2 regions of the Dyella ginsengisoli genome follow, and region 2 is predicted to be linked to the other one. Evidence: riboswitches for the same ligand, from Rfam matches in the RefSeq annotation. Region 2 holds a riboswitch; the other holds the start of a gene.
What was found. A riboswitch is a leader RNA that binds a small molecule or an ion and turns the genes downstream of it on or off. The one in region 2 is predicted to bind cobalamin.

Region 1 (3,398 bases), on a different contig from region 2:
GGCGCGGCCGCATCGGGTGGAGAACCACGGCGGCACCGTGCGCGTGCACCTGGTGGTGGATGCGCGGCCCTCGCCCTGGCTGGATGCCCAGCTGGCCGCCGGCGCCAGCGACACGCCGCCCTGCGCGCCCAGCCGGGGCAGCGCGGCCTTCGCCGCGTTCCGCGATCGCGTGCACGCCGATCCCGCGCTCGAACGCGCGCTGATGGCGCACGGCGATGCCGCGGGCTTCGTCGCCGCGGTGCTCGCCCAGGCCGCCGCGCTCGGCCTGCACTTCAGCGCCGAGGAGGTCGATGCCGCGATGGCGCAGGGCCGGCGCGCGTGGAAGGCGCAGCGCCTCGCATGAAGCACCCCGCCATCGACCAGCGCGGCTGGCTGCCGATCCGTCTGTGGCGCGCCGCGGACGGCTGGCGCCTGGACTGGTGCCACTTCGGCGCGCAACCGCTGCGTGAACCGTTCTTCAGCGACGACGTCGACCTCGCGTTGCGCCAGCCCTTCAACCAGGCAATGCGGCGGGAGACCTCGCTGCAGGGGCTGCTCGACGGGCACGCGCCGCAGCCCGCGCTGGCGCCACGCGCCTTCGTGTTCCACATCTCGCGCTGCGGCTCGACCCTGCTGGCGCAGATGCTGGCGCGGCTGGACAGCCACATCGTGCTGTCCGAACCGCCGCCGCTGGACGCGCTGCTGCGCGCGCCCTACGACGATCCCGCCATCGCCGCCGTGCAGCCGGACGCCCTGCGCGCCCTGCTCGCGGCCTACGGCCGGCCGCGTGGCGGCAGCGAGCGGCACATCGTGATCAAGCTCGATGCCTGGAACATCTTCGAGCTGCCACGACTGCGCGCCGCGTTTCCCGACACCCCGTGCCTGTTCCTGTATCGCCATCCGCTGGAGGTTGCCGTGTCCCAGCTGCAGATGCCCGGGCGGCACACGGTGCCCGGCCTGCTCGGCAGCAGTCCGCTGGCGCTGCCCGCGGACGAGGCGGCGGGCATGCATCGTTCCGTCTACGTCGCCCGCATCGTGGGCCGGCTACTTGAGGCGGGGCTGGAAAGCTGCCGCAGGCACGGCGCGCTGCCGGTGAGCTACGAGGAACTGCCCGGCGCCGTCGGCGGCCGGCTGGCCGCATGGCTCGGCCTGGATGCCGATGCGGCCGCGGCGGCGATGGCCGGCGCGCGCGACCACGCCAAGCGCCCCGGCGAAGCGTTCCAACCCGACCGCGAGCGCAAGCGTCAGCAGGCCGACGAGGCGCTGCGCGAAGCCGTGTCCACCTGGGCGCTGCCGCACTACGAAGCGCTCGAAAACCTGCGGCTCGCCGGCCACGACGGGCCCCTGCCAGCGGATTGAGCGTGCCTGCGCGTCGGCGCGCTATTTTGCAGTTATCCACAAGATATTGGGTTGACCGCGCCTCCACAGGCCACTATGTTGCGCTCGTTGGTGCACGACCAGACGCGACTGTCGGTCGGGCTTAAAAGGGAATCCGGTGCAAATCCGGAACTGCCCCGCAGCGGTAAGTGGAAACGAAACTCCTCACATGCACTGGGCCGCCGCGCCTGGGAAGCGAGGGGGATTAGGTAGGCGCAAGCCTGGGTCCGCGAGTCCGAAGACCTGCCAGCACGTCGGGCCCCACGGGCCGGTGGTCGCGTTCAGTGAGACGCGATGCGCCGATGCTCTCGCGACCCGACGCAGGTGGCCGCTTCCGCGGGGAGGCGCGTCGCATCGCAGGCCGTCATGCGCCTGCGTGTCGACGCGTCGTTCCCATGGAAGCCAAGCCTCAGGCCCTGCGCGCGGGAGCAGGCGTTTGAGTTTCGGAACCGTCGCGTCGGCCCAGGAGCCTCGGCGGTGGAAATCAAGGGAGCGAGGCAAAGCGATTTTGAGTCAGATTTTTTGATCGTTTGAGGAAGATAGCTGTAGCTATCTGACGAAAAGGAGCGAAAAAGCTGGCCAAAAGCGCGAAGCCGCAGCCCCTTGAGTTTCTACCGTCGAGGCTCCTAACCCCTCCCGGGCCGGCGCGGCGGATCCACTTCTGGAGCATCGACCATGGAAACCCTCGATACCGCGACCCGCGAGCACGCCGTGCCCGCGCCTTCCGTCGTCGCACGCGACGGCGCATCGGACTTCGCCCTCACCCCGCCGCACAACCCCGGCACCATGCGCGTGACCAAGCGCAACGGCGGCCAGGAGATCGTCGACGTCAACAAGATCGTCAAGGCGGTCACCCGCACGGCCGACGGCCTGCATGCGGTCGACCCGCTGCGCGTGGCGCTGAAGACCATCGGCGGCCTGTACGACGGCGCCACCACGGCCGAGCTGGACCAGCTCTCGATCCGCACCGCCGCCGCGCTCACCGCCGAGGAGCCCGAGTACGGCCAGCTCGCCGCGCGCCTGCTCAGCGCGTTCATCGACAAGGAAGTGTCGGGCCAGGAGATCCAGAGCTTCTCGCAGTCGATCGCGCTGGGCGCCGAGGTCGGCATCCTCAACGAACGCCTGCGCGAGTTCGTGGCGCTCAACGCGCGCAAGCTCAACGACGCGATCGATCCGCTGGCCTCGCGCCGCTTCGAATACTTCGGCCTGCGCACGGTGTACGACCGCTACCTGCTGCGCCATCCCACGAAGCGCCATGTGATCGAGACGCCGCAGTACTTCTTCATGCGCATCGCCTGCGCGCTGGGCGGCAACGACATCGCGGAGACCCTGGAGCTGTACCGGCTGCTGTCGTCGCTGGAATACATCGCCAGTTCGCCCACGCTGTTCAACGCCGGCACCACGCATGAGCAGCTGTCCTCGTGCTTCCTGCTCGACTCGCCGGTCGATTCGCTGGAGTCGATCTACGACAAGTACGCCGACGTGGCCAAGCTCAGCAAGTTCGCCGGAGGCATCGGCATCGCCTGGTCGCGGGTGCGCTCGCGCGGCTCGCTGATCCGCGGCACCAACGGCCACTCCAACGGCCTGGTGCCCTGGCTGAAGACGCTGGACGCCTCGGTGGCCGCGGTGAACCAGGGCGGCAAGCGCAAGGGCGCCGCCTGCGTGTACCTGGAGCCGTGGCACGCCGATATCGAGGAGTTCCTCGAACTGCGCGACAACACCGGCGACGAGGCGCGCCGCACGCACAACCTCAACCTCGCCAACTGGATCCCCGACGAATTCATGCGCCGCGTGGAGCGCGACGGCGACTGGTCGCTGTTCGACCCCAAGGTGGTGCCGCACTTCGTCGACAGCTGGGGCGAGACGTTCGAGGAGGCGTACAGAAAGGCCGAAGCCGACGGCCTCGCCGTGAAGACGGTGAAGGCGCGCGAGCTCTACGCGCGCATGCTGCGCACGCTGGCGCAGACCGGCAACGGCTGGATCACCTTCAAGGATCGCTGCAACGCCACCAGCAACCAGACGGCCAAACCGGACAATGTCAT
Region 2 (3,398 bases):
CCGGGCGCTCGGTCAGCAGCGCGGCGAAATCGTCCCAGCCGTTGTCCTTGCGCGCATCGAGCGAGCGGTAGAACACCTGCTGCAAAAACGCCTCGACCTGGGCCGCCTTGCTGCCGTCGCCGGCCAGCGCCTTGCGCATCTGGGCACGATAGCCGGCGTCGTCGGTGGCCTCGCGGGCGATGCCGATGATGCGGCTGGAAGGAGGAATCTGGCCGTCGACGAAGCGATGGAACATCGCCGGCAACAACTTGCGAGCGGCCAGGTCGCCGGTGCCGCCGAAGATCACCAGGTCGAAGGATTGGACCTGCGGATGGGGAGAACTCACAACGGGCACCTCGCATGGAGCGGAGAGAAGGCCGCCGCGCAGCGACGCGAGCGGTAGAGGCCCTTGATCGTACCAGTGTCATACCAGCTGCGACCAGCATGTACCAACCGGATGCCGCGACCGGACCCGATGTATTCGTTTGCAACGGTCGATCCCGCAAGCCGTGCGACAGGCCTGCGCGGAAGTGGCATGTCCGCCATTGCCTGCCTTGCGGCCATTGGTTTGAAATTGGTATGGTCGCGGTATGGAAACCGCCCTCGCCAAAGAATACCGCCGGCTCTCGCGCGACCCCGGCACCCACCAGCCGCTGGCCTACCTGCGGCTGCGGAGGGCGATCCGCAACGTGATCGAGCACCGCGACATCGAGCCCGGCCACGCGTTGCCGAGCGAGCGCGACCTGGCGCGCGTGCTTGCGCTGTCGCGCGTCACGGTGCGCAAGGCGATCGCCGGGCTGGTGGAGGAAGGCTTGCTGACCCAGCGCCACGGCGCCGGCACCTTCGTCGCCGAACGCATCATCAAGCCGATGTCGCGGCTGACCAGCTTCACCGAGGACCTGCGCGCGCGCGGCCTCAACCCGCGCTCGGAATTCTTCGAGCGCGGCATCGGCGAGGTGACGCCGGAAGAATCGATGGCAATGAACCTCTCGCCCGGCGTGGCGGTGGTGCGCCTGCACCGCGTGCGCTATGCCGGCGACGAGCCGCTGGCGATCGAACGCAGCGTGGTGCCGGCGATCCTGCTGCCCGACCCCATGCTGGTCGACGACTCGCTCTACGAGGCGCTGGAAAAGCGCGGCTGCCGTCCGCGCCGCGCCCTGCAGCGGCTGCGCGCCGTGTTGCTCAACGCGCAGCATGCCCGCCTGCTGCATGTCGCCACCAACAGCGCCGGCCTCAGCATCGAGCGCCGCAGCTTCCTCGACGACGGCCGCGTGGTCGAATTCACCAGCTCCTGGTACCGCGGCGACATCTACGATTTCGTGGCGGAGCTACATACCGATTGAGCCCCGCGGCGCGGCTCGCACACCGCAAGCCCGTGCCGCGGCATTTGCAGCGTGCCGCGCTGCGCCGGTAAGGTAGCGTCCGTTTTGGGTGTCCCGGCAGGTGTCTTGCCGGGATGAAACGGGAAGCCGGTGCGTCGCGCGTTCGCGCGCAACCAGTCCGGCGCTGCCCCCGCAACGGTAGGCGAGTGAATTCGCCGGGCCACACAAGCCACTGTGCCAAGGCATGGGAAGGCGTGGTCCGGTACGCGCGGCGTGCCGCGTGTCGCTCGCAAGCCCGGAGACCGGCCCGATTCGACTGTCCTGGCGGCTCGCGGTGGGCGAGGCTGCGGTACGGATCGCGGCCTCGCCGCGCGTCCGCGGCCGTGCGTTTCCTCCCACGATGTCCTGCCAGCTCATCCCTTGTTGAGCCGCGCGCGGGTGCACGGCGAAGGAAATCCAGCAGATGAACAGGACTCTCGTGGCGACCGCCATTGCGGTCGCGATTCTTGGCCCAGGCGCGCGAATCGTGCAGGCCCAGCAGACCGACGGCGCTCCGATGGACCCGGTGATCGTCACCGCCACGCGCACGGCGATCACCGTGGACGACGCGCTGTCGTCGGTGAGCGTGGTCACCCGGGCGGACATCGAGCGGCTGCAGCCGACCTCGCTGATGGACGTGCTGACCGGCCTGCCCGGCGTCACCTTCGCGCAGTCCGGTGGCACGGGCGAGCAGACCTCGCTGTTCCTGCGCGGCACCAACTCCTCGCACACGCTGCTGCTGGTCGACGGAGTGCGCGTGGGCACGGTGAGCGCGGGTCTGGCGGCGTTCGAGCAGATTCCGGTGGAGCAGATCGAGCGGATCGAGGTGGTGCGCGGGCCGCGCTCCAGCCTGTACGGCGCCGACGCCATCGGCGGCGTGATCCAGATATTCACCCGGCACGGCCAGGCCGACGGCAAGCTGACGCCCTCGCTCAGCCTGACCGCCGGCAGCCGCGGCACCGTCGGCGGGCAGGTTGGCCTGTCCGGCGGCGACCGCCACGCCTGGTACAACCTCAGCCTGGGCGGCCAGTACACCCGCGGCATCAACGCCTGCCGCGACGGCGCCGGCACGGTGTTCGCCGGCTGCTTCGCCAACGAGCCGGACAAGGACGCCTACCGCAACTACAACGCGCTGGCCAACGCCGGATACCGTTGGGACGACGGCACCGAGCTGGCCGGCACCTGGCTGCGCAGCCGCAACTACGTCGAGTTCGACGGCGCGCCCTACGGCAATCAGGCGCTCAACGTGCAGCAGGTCGCCGGTGCGCACCTCACGTTCCGGCCGCTGTCGTTCTGGCAGGTGACCGTGAGTGCCGGGCAAAACCTGGACAAGGCCACCACCTACAACGACGGCGTCTACCTGCGCTACTCCGATTCGCGCCGCAACCAGGCCTCCTGGCAGAACGACCTCAGCCTCGCCGACAACCAGTTGCTGACCTTGGGCACGGACTACCAGCAGGAGCACCTGGCCAGCGACACCGGCTACCTCGCCAGCACGCGCCAGGACACAGGTGTGTTCGCGCAATACCAGGGCACGTTCGGCCGCCACGAGCTGCAGCTGTCCGCGCGCCACGACCACAACGGCCAGTTCGGCAACCACGACACGGGCGCCGCCGCCTGGGGCTACCGGCTGGACCATGGCCTGCGCCTGTCGGCCAGCTACGGTAGCGCCTTCCACGCGCCGACCTTCAACGATCTGTACTACCCCTACGGCAGCGGCAACCCGGACCTAAAGCCGGAAACCTCGCGCAGCGCCGAACTGGGCGTGACGCAGCAGGGCGAGGGCTGGAACTGGGCACTGAACGCCTACCAGACCCGGATCAGCCAGCTGATCGCGCTGGACAGCAACTACTTCCCGCTGAACATCAGCCACGCGCGCATCCGCGGCATCGAGGGCCAGCTGGGTGCCACGCTGGCCGGCTGGCGCTGGCAGGGCTACCTGACCTGGCAGCAGCCGCGCAACGACGACGGCGGCGCGAACGACGGCCACTGGCTGCCACGGCGGCCGGAGCGCACCGCGCGGATCGATCTCGACCGCCGCTTCGGCGACTTCACCGC

Region 1: it holds a riboswitch for cobalamin, as region 2 does, so the genes downstream of both, ISP17_RS18420 (ribonucleoside-diphosphate reductase subunit alpha) here and btuB (TonB-dependent vitamin B12 receptor) in region 2, are expected to answer to the same signal.

The regions. Positions count from the first base shown of each region.
Region 1 is NZ_JADIKM010000006.1:236,565-239,962, forward strand. Features, by position in the region: gene ISP17_RS18410 (aspartyl/asparaginyl beta-hydroxylase domain-containing protein) at 1-343, shown strand, start outside; gene ISP17_RS18415 (hypothetical protein) at 340-1,338, shown strand; cobalamin riboswitch at 1,410-1,621, shown strand; gene ISP17_RS18420 (ribonucleoside-diphosphate reductase subunit alpha) at 2,032-3,398, shown strand, end outside.
Region 2 is NZ_JADIKM010000001.1:215,873-219,270, reverse strand. Features, by position in the region: gene zwf (glucose-6-phosphate dehydrogenase) at 1-325, opposite strand, end outside; gene ISP17_RS01010 (GntR family transcriptional regulator) at 570-1,322, shown strand; cobalamin riboswitch at 1,392-1,626, shown strand; gene btuB (TonB-dependent vitamin B12 receptor) at 1,765-3,398, shown strand, end outside.